DNA from 2 places in the Streptomyces sp. B8-7 genome. Region 1 is predicted to be linked to the other one. Evidence: predicted binding sites of a transcription regulator. Region 1 holds the regulator's gene; the other holds the start of a gene.
What was found. Region 1 encodes HrcA, which represses chaperone genes, less so after heat shock. Its sites were predicted from a motif close to TTNGCACTCNGNNNNNCNGAGTGCNAA; they were not measured.
Positions count from the first base shown of each region.

Region 2: a site for HrcA is predicted at 2,064-2,090, ahead of groL (chaperonin GroEL). Genes of this name have one in related genera too.

Region 1 covers NZ_JBYRRL010000001.1:804,176-811,222, reverse strand. The annotation lists gene AC5K6T_RS03395 (nitronate monooxygenase) at 1-818, opposite strand, end outside; gene dnaJ (molecular chaperone DnaJ) at 1,056-2,192, opposite strand; gene hrcA (heat-inducible transcriptional repressor HrcA) at 2,193-3,209, opposite strand; gene AC5K6T_RS03380 (MBL fold metallo-hydrolase) at 3,562-4,293, shown strand; gene AC5K6T_RS03375 (DUF3097 domain-containing protein) at 4,325-5,203, shown strand; gene hemW (radical SAM family heme chaperone HemW) at 5,548-6,780, opposite strand; gene AC5K6T_RS03365 (SpoIIE family protein phosphatase) at 7,036-7,047, opposite strand, start outside.
Region 2 covers NZ_JBYRRL010000006.1:448,011-455,057, forward strand. The annotation lists gene AC5K6T_RS30195 (hypothetical protein) at 1-106, shown strand, start outside; gene groL (chaperonin GroEL) at 314-1,936, opposite strand; gene AC5K6T_RS30205 (cold-shock protein) at 2,429-2,632, opposite strand; gene AC5K6T_RS30210 (MoaD/ThiS family protein) at 3,084-3,359, opposite strand; gene thrC (threonine synthase) at 3,356-4,639, opposite strand; SAM riboswitch class I at 4,658-4,804, opposite strand; gene AC5K6T_RS30220 (glucosyl-3-phosphoglycerate synthase) at 4,964-5,908, shown strand; gene AC5K6T_RS30225 (alpha,alpha-trehalose-phosphate synthase (UDP-forming)) at 5,980-7,047, shown strand, end outside.

The sequences.
Region 1 (7,047 bases):
TGTTTGTGCAGCGGGTGCGCGCCGGACTCGGGGGTGGCGAGGAACGCGGTGCCGAGCTGGGCGGCGCTCGCGCCCGCGGCGAGGACGGCGGCGATCTGGCTGCCCCGCATGATCCCGCCGGCCGCGACGATCGGCAGCGCGACCGCCTCGCGGACCTGCGCGAGCAGGGCGAGCAGTCCGATGCCGGCGCCCTCCGTCTCGGGCTGGTCGCGGTGGCTGCCCTGGTGGCCGCCGGCCTCCACGCCCTGCACGATCACCGCGTCCGCGCCGGCCCGCTCGACGGCCACCGCCTCCTCCACGGAGGTGGCCGTGGCCAGCGTGACGGTGCCGGCGCGGCGCAGGGCCGCCAGGGCGTCCGCGCCGGGCACGCCGAAGTGGAAGGAGACCGCCGGGACCGGGTCGTCGAGCAGCACGGCGAGCTTGGCGTCGTAGCCGTCGTCACGGCCGCTGTCGGGGTCACCCAGCTCGGTCCGGTACCAGGCGGCCTCCCCGGCGAGCTGCTGGGCGTAGAGGTCGACCGCGGCGGAGTGGGCCGGGGCGGCCGCCGGCGTCCCGGACGCCTCGAACGCCGCGTCGGGGTCGGCGCCGGAGTGGTCGGGGCTCGGCATGAAGACGTTCACGCCGAAGGGGCGGGAGGTCAGTCCGCGCAGCTGCTTGATCTCCTGGTACATGCCGTCCGCCGTCTTGTACCCGGCGGCCAGGAACCCGAGCCCTCCGGCCTCGGACACGGCGGCGGCGAGCTGCGGCACGGAGACACCGCCCGCCATCGGTGCCTGCACTATCGGAAGCGGGGCGAGATCGGTCAGCGCGGAGGACATGACCGCATGGTGCCATGTCCCCCGGACAAGTCCGAATCGGGACTTCCGGCGGGTACGGGCCCGGCGCGGAGGCCTTGCGCCGGCCCGTCCGGGGCGTGTTGCGAAAGGCGCGCCGGCCGCCCGGAGGCGGGCCGGGCGGGACGGTCGCCGGCCGCCCCGGCCCCGCGACACGACGCGCCGCGGGGCCGGGGCGGCCGCGCGCGGTCCGCGAGGACGCCGCGCGCGGGGGCCGACGGCTCAGCGGCCGTTGAAGGCGTCCTTCAGCCGTGAGAACAGGCCCTGCTGCCCCGGCTGGAACTGCCCCTGCGGGCGCTCCTCGCCGCGCAGCTTGGCCAGTTCGCGCAGCAGCCGCTCCTGCTCGGGGTCCAGCTTGTTCGGCGTCTGCACCTCGACGTGCACGACGAGGTCGCCGCGGCCGCCGCCGCGCAGGTGGGTGACGCCCCGGCCGTGCAGCGGGATCGACTGGCCGGACTGGGTGCCGGGCCGGATGTCGACCTCCTCCATGCCGTCCAGCGTCTCCAGCGGCACCTTCGTGCCGAGGGCCGCCGCGGTCATCGGGATGGTCACCGTGCAGTGCAGGTCGTCGCCGCGCCGCTGGAACGTCGAGTGCGGCAGCTCGTGGATCTCCACGTACAGGTCGCCGGCCGGGCCGCCGCCGGGGCCGACCTCGCCCTCGCCGGCCAGCTGGATGCGGGTGCCGTTGTCGACGCCGGCCGGGATCTTCACCGTCAGGGTCCGGCGGGAGCGGACCCGGCCGTCACCCGCGCACTCCGGGCAGGGGGTCGGCACGACGGTGCCGAAGCCCTGGCACTGCGGGCAGGGCCGCGAGGTCATGACCTGGCCCAGGAAGGACCGGGTGACCTGGGAGACCTCGCCGCGGCCGCGGCACATGTCGCAGGTCTGCGGGGAGGTGCCCGGCGCCGCGCCCTCGCCGCTGCACGTGGTGCAGACGACCGCGGTGTCGACCTGGATGTCCTTGGTGGTGCCGAAGGCGGCCTCGTCGAGCTCGACCTCGATCCGGATCATCGCGTCCTGGCCGCGGCGGGTGCGCGAGCGCGGGCCGCGCTGCGACGCCGTGCCGAAGAACGCGTCCATGATGTCGGAGAAGTTGCCGAAGCCGCCGGCTCCGAAGCCGCCCGCACCGGCCCCGCCGGCCTGCGTGAGGGGGTCGCCGCCGAGGTCGTAGACCTGCTTCTTCTGCGGGTCCGAGAGCACCTCGTAGGCGGCGTTGATCTCCTTGAACCGCTCCTGGGTCTTCGGATCGGGGTTGACGTCCGGATGCAGCTCGCGCGCGAGCCGCCGGAAGGCCTTCTTGATCTCGTCCTGCGAGGCGTCGCGGCGCACGCCGAGAACGGCGTAGTAGTCCGTGGCCACTTACGACTCCGCCAGGATCTGTCCGACGTACCGTGCCACTGCGCGTACCGCTCCCATCGTTCCCGGGTAATCCATGCGGGTCGGGCCGACCACGCCGAGCTTGGCGACTGCCTCGCCGCCCGAACCGTAGCCCACCGACACCACCGAAGTGGAGTTGAGCCCCTCATGGGCGTTCTCGTGACCGATGCGCACGGTCACGCCCGGATCCTTCGCCTCGCCCAGCAGCTTGAGGAGCACGACCTGCTCCTCCAGGGCCTCCAGGACGGGGCGGATGGTGAGGGGGAAGTCATGTCCGAAGCGGGTCAGATTGGCGGTGCCGCCGATCATCAGCCGTTCCTCGGTCTGCTCGACGAGCGTCTCCAGCAGGGTGGAGAGCACCGTCTGGACGGCGCCGCGGTCCTCCGGCTCGAAGCCCTCCGGCAGGTCCTGCACCAGCTGCGGCACGTCCGTGAAGCGGCGGCCCGCGACCCGGCTGTTCAGCCGCGCCCTGAGGTCCGCGAGGGAGGTCTCCCCGAACGGGGCCGGACAGTCGACCATCCGCTGCTCGACCCGCCCGGTGTCCGTGATCAGCACCAGCATCACGCGCGCCGGAGCCATCGCCAGCAGTTCCACGTGCCGCACCGTGGACCGGGTCAGCGACGGGTACTGCACGACGGCCACCTGCCGGGTGAGCTGCGCGAGCAGCCGCACCGTGCGGGCCACGACGTCGTCCAGGTCGACCGCGCCGTCGAGGAAGTTCTGGATCGCGCGCCGCTCCGGTGCGGTGAGCGGCTTGACCTCGGCGAGCTTGTCGACGAAGAGCCGGTAGCCCTTGTCGGTGGGGATACGCCCGGCACTGGTGTGCGGCTGCGCGATGAAGCCCTCGTCCTCCAGGGCCGCCATGTCGTTGCGCACGGTCGCCGGGGACACCCCGAGGCTGTGCCGCTCGGTGAGCGCCTTGGAACCGACCGGCTCCTCGGTGCCCACGTAGTCCTGGACGATGGCGCGCAGCACCTGCAGCCTTCGTTCACTGAGCATCGCGCACACCTCCAGCTCTCGTCATGGTCGGCGCCCGGCCCCTGCGGGCCCCTCCGGTCACGGGGCCTGGCACTCGGAGCAGACGAGTGCCAGCCTCACCGGCCCAGTGTACGGCCGTCGGGTGGCCCCGCGGCAAGGCAGGTCGCGTCCGGCGGCGCCCTGCGCGGGGACACCTCCGGTGCGGCGGCCGGCACGGTCCACCGGGACGTCCCGGCCGTCCGGCGGGGTGCACCCCCCGCGGCGGGGCGTCACCCGGGTACGGGCCGTACCGGGGTGACGCGACGACGCGGCGGTGCCGTGCCGGGCGGCGCGACCCGGTGAACCTCTCCGGTCGCAGCACTAGCGTTGCCGTATGACCGTGACTTGGGAAGAGCTGGGGTGGGAGCGGCTGGCCCCGGGGGTGGGCCGGTGCCGGCTGCCGGGGTGGGACTGCACGGCGGGGCTGGTCGTCGGCGAGGGGGCGGCGCTGCTGATCGACGCGGGTTCGAGCCTCTCCGAGGGGGCTCTGCTGCGGACCCGGGCCGAGTGGCTGTCCGGCGGCGGTGTGACCCATCTCGCTCTCACCCACCCGCACTTCGACCATGTCTTCGGGGCGGCGGCGTTCGCGGACGCGGAGGTGTTCGGCGCGGTGGGCGTGGACGCAGCGCTCAGCGGCGCGCGGGCGCGCAGCGAGCTGTACGCGGACGCGGTCCGCAACGGGCTGGCCGAGGAAGTCGCGCGGGAGGCCGCGGACGCGCTGGCCGCTCCGCGCCACCACGTCACCGGGGAGTGGACGCTCGACCTCGGCGGCGGCCGCCAGGTCCTGCTGGCGAACGTGGGGCCGGGCCACACCGCCCACGATCTGGCGGTTCTGGTGCCCGGCTCGCCGGAGACCGTGTTCTGCGGCGACCTCGTCGAGGAGTCCGGCGCGCCGCAGGCGGGCCCGGACGCCGTGCCGTCCCGCTGGCCGGACGCCCTGGACCGGCTGCTGGCCCTGGGCGGTGAGGACGCACTGTACGTCCCCGGACACGGTGCGGTGGTGGACGCCGGGTTCGTGCGGCGGCAGCGGGACGAGCTGGCGGACCGCTTCGGCGTGTCGCTCTGACCGGGCGGGCGCTTCTCCTATCGTCATCCGAATGCGCCCACCCGCCTCCCGCCGCCGCCCTCCCGCCGAGGGCCCCTCGGGCCCGCGCCCCCGCGCGTACTCCCCCGACCTGACCCCGCCGTGGAAGAAACCCGCCGCCGTACCGGAGGTCCCCGCCGAGCCGGGCCTGGTGGTAGAGGAGCCGACGACCGGCTTCTGCGGCGCGGTGATCCGCTGCGAGGCGGGCACGGTGACCCTGGAGGACCGCTTCGGCAAGCACCGGGTGTTCCCGCTGGAGCCGCGCGGCTTCCTGCTGGAGGGCAGGGCGGTGACGCTGGTCCGCCCCGCCCCGGGACCGGCCCGCCCGGCCCGTACGGCGTCCGGGTCCATCGCCGTCCCCGGGGCGCGGGCGCGGGTGGCCCGTGCGGGCCGGATCTATGTCGAGGGGCGCCACGACGCGGAGCTCGTGGAGCAGGTCTGGGGCGACGACCTGCGCATCGAGGGCGTGGTCGTGGAGTACCTGGAGGGCGTGGACGACCTGCCGTCGGTCGTGGCGGAGTTCGCGCCCGGCCCCGACGCCCGCCTCGGCGTCCTCGTCGACCACCTCCTGCCGGGCACGAAGGAGTGGCGGATCGCGCAGCAGGTGACCGGCGAGCACGCCCTGGTGGTGGGGCACCCGTACATCGACATCTGGGAGGCCGTGAAACCGTCCTGCCTCGGCATCCCGGGCTGGCCGCAGGTCCCCCGCGGGCAGGACTGGAAGACCGGCGTGTGCCGGGCGCTGGGCTGGCCGCCGGAGAACACCGGGGCGGTGTGGCAGGCCATCCTGAAGCGGGTGGGGTCCTACCGGGACCTGGAGCCGGAGCTGCTGGGCCGCGTCGAGGAACTCATCGACTTCGTCACGGCCGGCGGTGACGCCGGACCCCGGTAGCGCGGCGGGGCTGTCCCTTCCGGTCCCGCCCCATCCCGCCCCATCCCGCCCCGACCCGCCCCGTTTCGGTCCCGTTTCGGTCCCGCCCCCTCCGGTTCCGCCCGCATGTCCGTCCCGCCCTGCCCCGTTCCGCCCTACCTCGCCTTGTCCCGTCCCGTCCGCGGCCGTCCCGCTCCGCCTTGCCCCGTTCGCCGCCGTCCGTCCCGCCCTGCCCCGCCTCACCCCGCGCCCGTCCGCGGCCGTCCGTCCCGCTCCGCCTCGCCCTGTCCGCCGCCGTCCGTCCCGCCTGGCCCTGCCCTGCCTCGGACTGAGCTGTTCCGGCCTGTGCGGCTCACCTGTGCGGCTCAGTCGACCAGGTCCCTGACCACCGCGTCCGCGAGCAGTCGCCCGCGCAGTGTCAGCACCGCGCGCCCCTCGTCGTACGGCCGCTGCTCCAGCAGGCCCTCGGCCAGTGCCCGGCGCGCGGCCGCGAGTCCCCGTTCGCGCAGCAGGGTCAGCGGCGCACCCTCGCGCAGCCGCAGCTCCAGCAGGATCCGCTCGACCCGCCGGTCCTCCTCGGCCAGCACCTCCCGGCCGGCGCCCGGTGAGCGGCCCCCGGCGAGTGCGGCCGCGTACCCGCCGGGGTGCTTGACGTTCCACCAGCGCACCCCGCCGACGTGGCTGTGGGCGCCGGGGCCCGCGCCCCACCAGTCGGCGCCGCGCCAGTACAGCTCGTTGTGGAGGCAGCGGGCGGCCGGGGAGGTGGCCCAGTTCGAGACCTCGTACCAGTCGAAGCCGGCCTGCGCGAGCACCGAGTCGGCGATGAGGTAGCGGTCGGCGTGGACGTCGTCGTCCGTCATCGGGACCTCGCCGCGGCGGATGCGGTGCGCCAGCCGGGTGCCCTCCTCGACGATCAGCGCGTAGGCCGACACATGGTCGGGTCCGGCTCCCAGCGCGGCCTCCAGCGAGGCCCGCCAGTCGTCGTCGGACTCGCCGGGGGTGCCGTAGATGAGGTCCAGGTTGATGTGGTCGAAGCCCACGGCCCGGGCCTCGCCCACGCAGGCCTCCGGCCGGCCGGGGGTGTGGGTGCGGTCGAGGACGTCGAGCACGTGCCTGCGGGCACTCTGCATGCCGAAGGAGATCCGGTTGAAGCCGCCCTCGCGCAGGGCGCTCAGATAGGCGGGGTCGACGGAGTCGGGGTTGGCCTCGGTGGTGACCTCGGCGTCGGGCGCCAGGCCGAACTCGTCGCGGACCGCGTCCAGCATCCGCACCAGGTCCGCGGCGGGCAGCAGGGTCGGGGTGCCGCCGCCGACGAACACCGTACGGACCTCGCGCGGGTCGTCGCCGAGCACCTTGCGGGCCAGGCGGATCTCGTCGGCCAGGGTCTCGGCGTAGTTGTCGCGGGAGGCGAGGACACCGCCGGTGCCGCGCAGTTCCGTCGCGGTGTACGTGTTGAAGTCGCAGTAGCCGCAGCGGGTCGCGCAGTAGGGAACGTGCAGGTAGAAGCCGAGGGGCCGGTCGGCGGCCCGGGCGAGCGCGGCGGCGGGCAGCGCGCCGTCGGCGGGGACGGGCTCGCCGTCGGGGAGTGCGGAGGGCATGTCCTCCAGTGTCCCTCATACGTCCGGTACGCCCGTGCCCCCTCGCGGACGCCCCTCGCGGACGCCCCTCGCGGACGCACCTCGCGGGGGGGGGACGCCTCCCGGGGACGGCGCCCGCCGTCCGTACGCGCTCCCGTGGCGCCCCCCGGTGCCTGCGTGCAGCTGTGACGCCGGTGCGTGCGCCGCGCCTGTGACGCCGGTGCGAGCGCCGCTCGGGCCCGGCGCCCCTCGGGCCCGCGCCGCTGTGGGACGGCCTCACTCCGCCTG
Region 2 (7,047 bases), on a different contig from region 1:
CCGGCCGGCCCCGGCCTACCGGCTGGTGCACGAGTTCACCGACTACGAGGTGCTGCGGGTGTGGGGCACCCCGGTCCGTACGGACGCCGAGCCGCCCGGCCTGTGACCGGCCCGCGCCGGTCCCCCCGCACGGTGCGGGGCCGGCCGGTCAGCAGGCCGGGGTCGTTCCTCCGCCGGTGCGGCTCGCGGCACCGGTGCCGGGCCGCCGCGGCGGCAGCGCTCGGCTCAGCCCGTGCACGCCCGAGGGCGGCACCCCCGCCAGGGAGTGCCGCCCTCGGTCCGTGCGTGGACGGTCGATCGGCCGTGAGGCCGATCAGAAGTCCATGTCACCGCCCGGCATGCCGCCGCCGGCCGGCGCGGCGGCCTTCTCCGGCTTGTCGGCGATGACGGCCTCGGTGGTCAGGAACAGCGCGGCGATGGAGGCGGCGTTCTGCAGCGCGGAACGGGTCACCTTCGCCGGGTCGATGATGCCCTCGGCGACCAGGTCGACGTACTCGCCGGTCGCGGCGTTGAGGCCGTGGCCCGGGGTGAGGTTGCGGACCTTCTCCACCACGACGCCGCCCTCAAGGCCGGCGTTGACGGCGATCTGCTTGAGCGGGGCCTCAAGCGCGAGCTTGACCGCGGCGGCACCGGTGGCCTCGTCGCCGTCCAGCTCCAGCTTCTCGAAGACACCGGAGGCCTGGAGCAGCGCCACGCCGCCACCGGCGACGATGCCCTCCTCGACGGCCGCCTTGGCGTTGCGCACGGCGTCCTCGATGCGGTGCTTGCGCTCCTTGAGCTCGACCTCGGTGGCGGCACCGGCCTTGATGACCGCGACGCCGCCGGCGAGCTTGGCCAGGCGCTCCTGGAGCTTCTCGCGGTCGTAGTCGGAGTCGCTGTTCTCGATCTCGGCGCGGATCTGGTTGACGCGGCCGTTGACCTGGTCGGAGGAGCCGGCACCGTCGACGATGGTGGTCTCGTCCTTGGTGATGACGACCTTGCGGGCGCGGCCCAGGAGGTCCAGGGACGCGTTCTCGAGCTTGAGGCCGACCTCCTCGGAGATGACCTCGCCACCGGTGAGGATGGCGATGTCGCCGAGCATGGCCTTGCGGCGGTCGCCGAAGCCCGGGGCCTTGACCGCGACGGACTTGAAGGTGCCGCGGATCTTGTTGACGACCAGGGTCGACAGGGCCTCGCCCTCGACGTCCTCGGCGATGATCAGCAGCGGCTTGCCCGACTGCATGACCTTCTCCAGGAGCGGGAGGAGGTCCTTGACCGAGGAGATCTTGGAGTTGGCGATGAGGATGTACGGGTCCTCGAGCGACGCCTCCATCCGCTCCATGTCGGTCGCGAAGTAGGCGGAGATGTAGCCCTTGTCGAAGCGCATGCCCTCGGTGAGCTCGAGCTCCAGACCGAAGGTCTGCGACTCCTCGACGGTGATGACGCCTTCCTTGCCGACCTTGTCCATGGCCTCGGCGATCAGCTCGCCGATCGCCGTGTCGGCGGCGGAGATGGAGGCGGTGGAGGCGATCTGCTCCTTGGTCTCGACCTCCTTGGCCTGGTCGAGCAGCGCACCGGAGACGGCCTCGACGGCCTTCTCGATGCCGCGCTTGAGGGCCATCGGGTTGGCACCCGCGGCCACGTTGCGCAGGCCCTCGCGGACCAGGGCCTGGGCGAGGACGGTGGCGGTGGTCGTGCCGTCGCCGGCGACGTCGTCCGTCTTCTTGGCGACTTCCTTGACCAGCTCGGCGCCGATCTTCTCGTACGGGTCCTCGAGCTCGATCTCCTTGGCGATGGAGACACCATCGTTGGTGATCGTGGGGGCGCCCCACTTCTTCTCGAGGACGACGTTGCGGCCCTTGGGGCCGAGCGTCACCTTGACGGCGTCCGCGAGCTGGTTCATGCCGCGCTCGAGGCCGCGCCGCGCCTCCTCGTCGAACGCGATGATCTTGGCCATGTGAAGTGGTCCCTCCAGGACTGGGGGTGATTCCTTCGGACCGCGCCCGCGCCCGCGACGGACGGCTCGCGGGCCTCGTGGTTCCTTGCCCCACCCGGCCTGCGGGCCTCACCGACCCGGTCCTTCGTTGTCACTCTCACCTTCAGAGTGCTAACGCCAATGATTAGCACTCGCCCCTGTCGAGTGCAAGCGGCTCCGGCGATCGGGCACGGCGCTCCGCCCGGCGCGAACACCGACGGCGGGCGGCGCGGCCTTCGCGCGCCCTCCGCATGCCCGCACGGGCCGGCCCCGGGACGGCCCGCGCACCGGCCGGGACGGCGGCCCGGCGCGGGTCCGGCAGGCCCGGCAGGCGTGGCAGGTCCGGCAGGCCGGCGCGGGGGGACCGGGCGGGCCCGGCGCGCGGACAGCGGCAGGGGCCACGCCCGCACCCGGGGCCGGGAACGGCCGAAGGGCCCGCACCCCCGGGGTGCGGGCCCTTCGTGAAAAGAACGTTCAGGCGGTGACGCGAACCATGTCGGCCTGCGGGCCTTTCTGGCCCTGCGAGATCTCGAACTCGACCCGCTGGCCCTCTTCCAGGGTGCGGTAGCCGTCCATCTGAATCGCGCTGTAGTGGACGAAGACGTCCGCACCACCGTCGACCGCGATGAAGCCGTACCCCTTCTCCGCGTTGAACCACTTGACGGTGCCCTGAGCCATGCCTAACTCCCCTATTACTGGCCCTTGCACAGATCCACACTTCGCGGACCCGGGTCAGACCTCACCCCACCATTGACCGGGGGCGTGCGCCGGAACGCGTCGACCGCGGCTGAATGTATCTGTCCAACTGCCGTCTGCAACAGGTCAATCGGACGAGAATTCAGGACGCGACTGGTCGGGAATTTACCCAGAATTCACCCGAATTCTGGGCAAGTCGGGCCACACAAAGGGGGTGAAAGGCGCGAAACCGCCGCGCACTTTGGCTACTTCTCATCGGTTCTCCGCGTGCGGCGCCCGGCGAAACTCATATGCGCCCGGCATGCGAGAAGCGGCGGCTTCCCTCAGCCTATCGTGCTCAACCATGCAGAATTGCCCCCTCCGCTTCTCTCACGGAGGGGGCAATTCGGTGAACGTTCCGTAATCACCCTTACCGTCGGTAACGACGCAGGGCTCAGCCGCCCGCGACGGCCGGGATGATGGAGACGCCCGCACCGTCCGGCGTCGCGGTCGCCAGCCCCTGCTCGAAGCGCACGTCGTCGTCGTTGACGTACACGTTCACGAAGCGGCGCAGCTTGCCCTGGTCGTCCAGGACACGGGCGGCGATACCGGTGTGGTTCTTCTCCAGGTCGGCGATGACCTCGCCGAGCGTGCCGCCGTCGGCGGGCACCTCGGCCCGGCCGCCGGTGTAGGTGCGCAGGATGGTGGGGATGCGGACGGTCACGCTCATGCGAGGCCAGCCTCTCGGAAGGAGTCCAGGTTGGGGCGGATGGTGGCGGTGAGACCGGTGCCGGCCACCGCGTCGAGGGTCTTCAGGCCGTCCCCGGTGTTGAGGACGACGGTGGTCAGGGACGGGTCGAGCACACCGTCCTCGACGAGCTTGCGGGTGACGCCGACGGTGACCCCGCCGGCCGTCTCGGCGAAGATGCCCTCGGTGCGGGCGAGCAGCTTGATCGCGTCGACGATCTGTGCGTCCGTCACGTCCTCCACAACACCGCCGGTGCGGCGCGCGATGTCCAGGACGTAGGGGCCGTCGGCGGGGTTGCCGATGGCGAGCGACTTGGCGATCGTGTCCGGCTTCTGCGGGCGCACCACGTCGTGCCCGGCCTTGAAGGCCGCCGACACCGGGGAGCAGCCCTCGGCCTGCGCGCCGAAGATCTTGTACGGCCGGTCCTCGACGAGCCCGAGGCGGATCAGCTCCTGGAGCCCCTTGTCGATCTTCGTGAGCTGGGACCCGGAGGCGATCGGCACGACGATCTGGTCCGGCAGGCGCCAGCCGAGCTGCTCGCAGATCTCGTAGGCGAGGGTCTTGGAGCCCTCCGCGTAGTAGGGCCGCAGGTTGACGTTGACGAAGCCCCAGCCCTCGCCCGCCGGGTCGCCGATGAGCTCGGAGCAGAAGCGGTTGACGTCGTCGTAGTTGCCCTCGATGCCGACGAGTTCACCGCCGTAGACGGCGGCCATGACGACCTTGCCCTGCTCCAGGTCGTGCGGGATGAACACGCAGGAGCGGAAGCCCGCCCGGGCTGCGGCGGCGCCCACCGCCCCGGCGAGGTTGCCGGTGGAGGAGCAGGACAGGGTGGTGAAGCCGAAGACGCGGGCGGCCTCCAGCGCCTGCGCGACCACGCGGTCCTTGAAGGAGTGGGTGGGGTTGCCCGAGTCGTCCTTGACGTAGAGCCCGCCGGTGACGCCGAGCTCGCGCGCCAGGTTGCCGGCCTTGACGAGAGGGGTCCAGCCGGGGTTCAGGTTCGGCTTGTCCGCCACGTCCGCCGGAACCGGCAGCAGCGGCGCGTACCGCCAGATGTTCGCGGGGCCGGCCTCGATGCGCCGGCGCAGCTCCTCGGTGTCGTAGGAGGAGAAGTCGTAGGAGATCTCGAGCGGCCCGAAACACTCCTCGCAGGCGAAGAGGGGGCCGAGGGGCACCCGGTGGCCGCACTCGCGGCAGCTCAGGGCCGCGGCGGGACCGAGGTCGACGACGGAGTCGGTGGTGCTAGCAACAGTCTGCACAGCCATGTGAGGCGAGGCCCTTTCTCCTCATCTTCCTCACGACGCATCTCGTCGTGAGACGGATTTGGCACCTTCCCTAGCCGGGAGCCTCGCTGCACGAATGTCAGGAGACCGGCTGGAGGGTTGCCGGGGCTTCATCGGGCCGTATCCCTCTGCCCCTCTGGATGAGCTGTATGTGGTTGTCTGCGCGGCCGACCCCCGACATGCGATGGTCATCAGCGTTGTTCAAGACTGTAACCGAAGGCCAGGACAGTTGAGATAGCCGTCCGAACCGCGAGATGGATCACACCGGGTCCTCCTCGCCGAGAGAACGCAGAGGAGCCGCTGGCTGTGCTGGAAGAAGTCGAGCGCTGGCTGACCACCCGCTCCTGGTCCGCCTCCGACCGCCCCCTCCACAAGATCCTGGCCGCGAAGCGGAGCACCGGCCAGACGGTCTCCGTCGTCCTGCCCGCACTCAACGAACAGGAGACGGTCGGCGACATCGTCGCCGCCATCCGCCACGACCTGGTGCAGCAGGTGCCCCTGGTCGACGAGATCGTGGTGGTCGACTCTGGTTCGACCGACCGCACCGCGCAGGTGGCCGCGGCCGCCGGAGCGCGGGTCGTCCACCGGGACGCGGTCCTGCCCCGCATCCCCGCCGTCCCCGGCAAGGGCGAGGTGCTGTGGCGCTCGCTGCTGGTGACCACCGGGGACATCGTGTGCTTCATCGACGCCGACCTGAGGGACTTCTCCTCCGGCTTCGTGTCGGGCATCGTCGGCCCGCTGCTGACCGACCCGGAGGTGGACCTGGTCAAGGGCATGTACGACCGGCCGCTCGCGGGGGCCGCCGGCCAGGGCGGCCGGGTCACGGAGCTGATGGCCCGCCCGCTGCTCAACCTGCACTGGCCGCAGCTGGCCGGTTTCGTGCAGCCGCTCGGCGGCGAGTACGCGGCCCGCCGCTCCCTGCTGGAGCAGCTGCCGTTCCCGGTCGGGTACGGGGTGGAGCTGGGCATGCTGGTGGACTCGCTGCACCTGGTGGGCCTGGACGCGCTGGCCCAGGTCGACGTGGGGGTCCGCAAACACCGTCACCAGGACGGACAGGCGCTGGGGCGGATGGCGGCGGCGATCTACCGGACGGCGCAGCTGCGGCTGGCCCGGGGCCATCTGGTCCGCCCGGCTCTCACCCAGTTCGAGCGGGGTGCGGACGGGTTCGAGGCGCGCACGTACAGCGTGGACACCGAGGAGCGCCCGCCGATGACGGAGATCGCCGAGTACGCGGCCCGGAAAGTGGCGTGAACCCCTCACACCAGCCGTATACAGCCGAACCGCACGTTTGAGCGTTTCCGGGCCGGGCTAGGTTGAGGCACATGGCTTCCACGCACGGTGCACAGGTGCTGGTCGCGTCCAATCGCGGCCCGGTCTCGTACGAGCTGCGGGACGACGGTTCCCTGCACGCCGGGAGAGGCGGCGGCGGGCTGGTGTCCGGCCTCTCGGCGATCGGCCCGGACGCGGGCGCGCTGTGGGTGTGCTCGGCGCTGTCCGACGGCGACCGGGAGGCGGTCCGGCGCGGCGAGGGCGAGCCCGGTGTCCGCATGCTGGACATCCCGGCGGACGTCCATGCGGACGCGTACAACGGCATCGCGAACTCGGTGCTGTGGTTCGTGCACCACATGCTCTACCAGACTCCTCTGGAGCCGGTCTTCGACGCGGACTTCCGCGACCGGTGGACGTCGTACGAGACCTTCAACCGCGCGTTCGCCGAGGCGCTGGCCGAGGAGGCGGCGCCGCGGGCGGCGGTCCTCGTGCAGGACTACCACCTGTGCCTCGTCCCGGGCATGCTGCGCGCCCTGCGCCCGGACCTTCGGATCGGTCACTTCTCGCACACGCCGTGGGCGCCGCCGGAGTACTTCCGCATGCTGCCGCGGGACGTCGGTGAACAGCTGATCCGGGGCATGCTGGGCGCGGACCGCCTGGGATTCCTCACCACCCGGTGGGCGTCGGCGTTCACGGCGTGCGCGGGCGCACTGGACGACGTCACCACGGAGGACACCCGCACCCTTGGGCACTCGGCGGCCGGAACACCGGCGGTGACCCGCGTCGGCGTGCACGGGCTGGGCGCCGACGCCGAGTTCCTGCGGGAACGCGCCCACCGCCCGGACGTGGAGGAGCGCATGGCGTCCCTCCGGGCGGAGATCGGCGAGGACCGCCGCAGCATCGTGCGGGTGGACCGCACGGAGCTGTCCAAGAACATCGTGCGCGGCCTGCTCGCCTACCGGCAGCTCCTGCACGACCGCCCCGAGTGGCGCGAGCGGGTGGTGCACCTGGCGTTCGCCTACCCCTCCCGCCAGGACCTGGAGGTCTACCGCACCTACACCGCCGAGGTGCGACGGCTGGCCGAGGAGATCAACTCCGAGTACGGCACCGACGGCTGGACC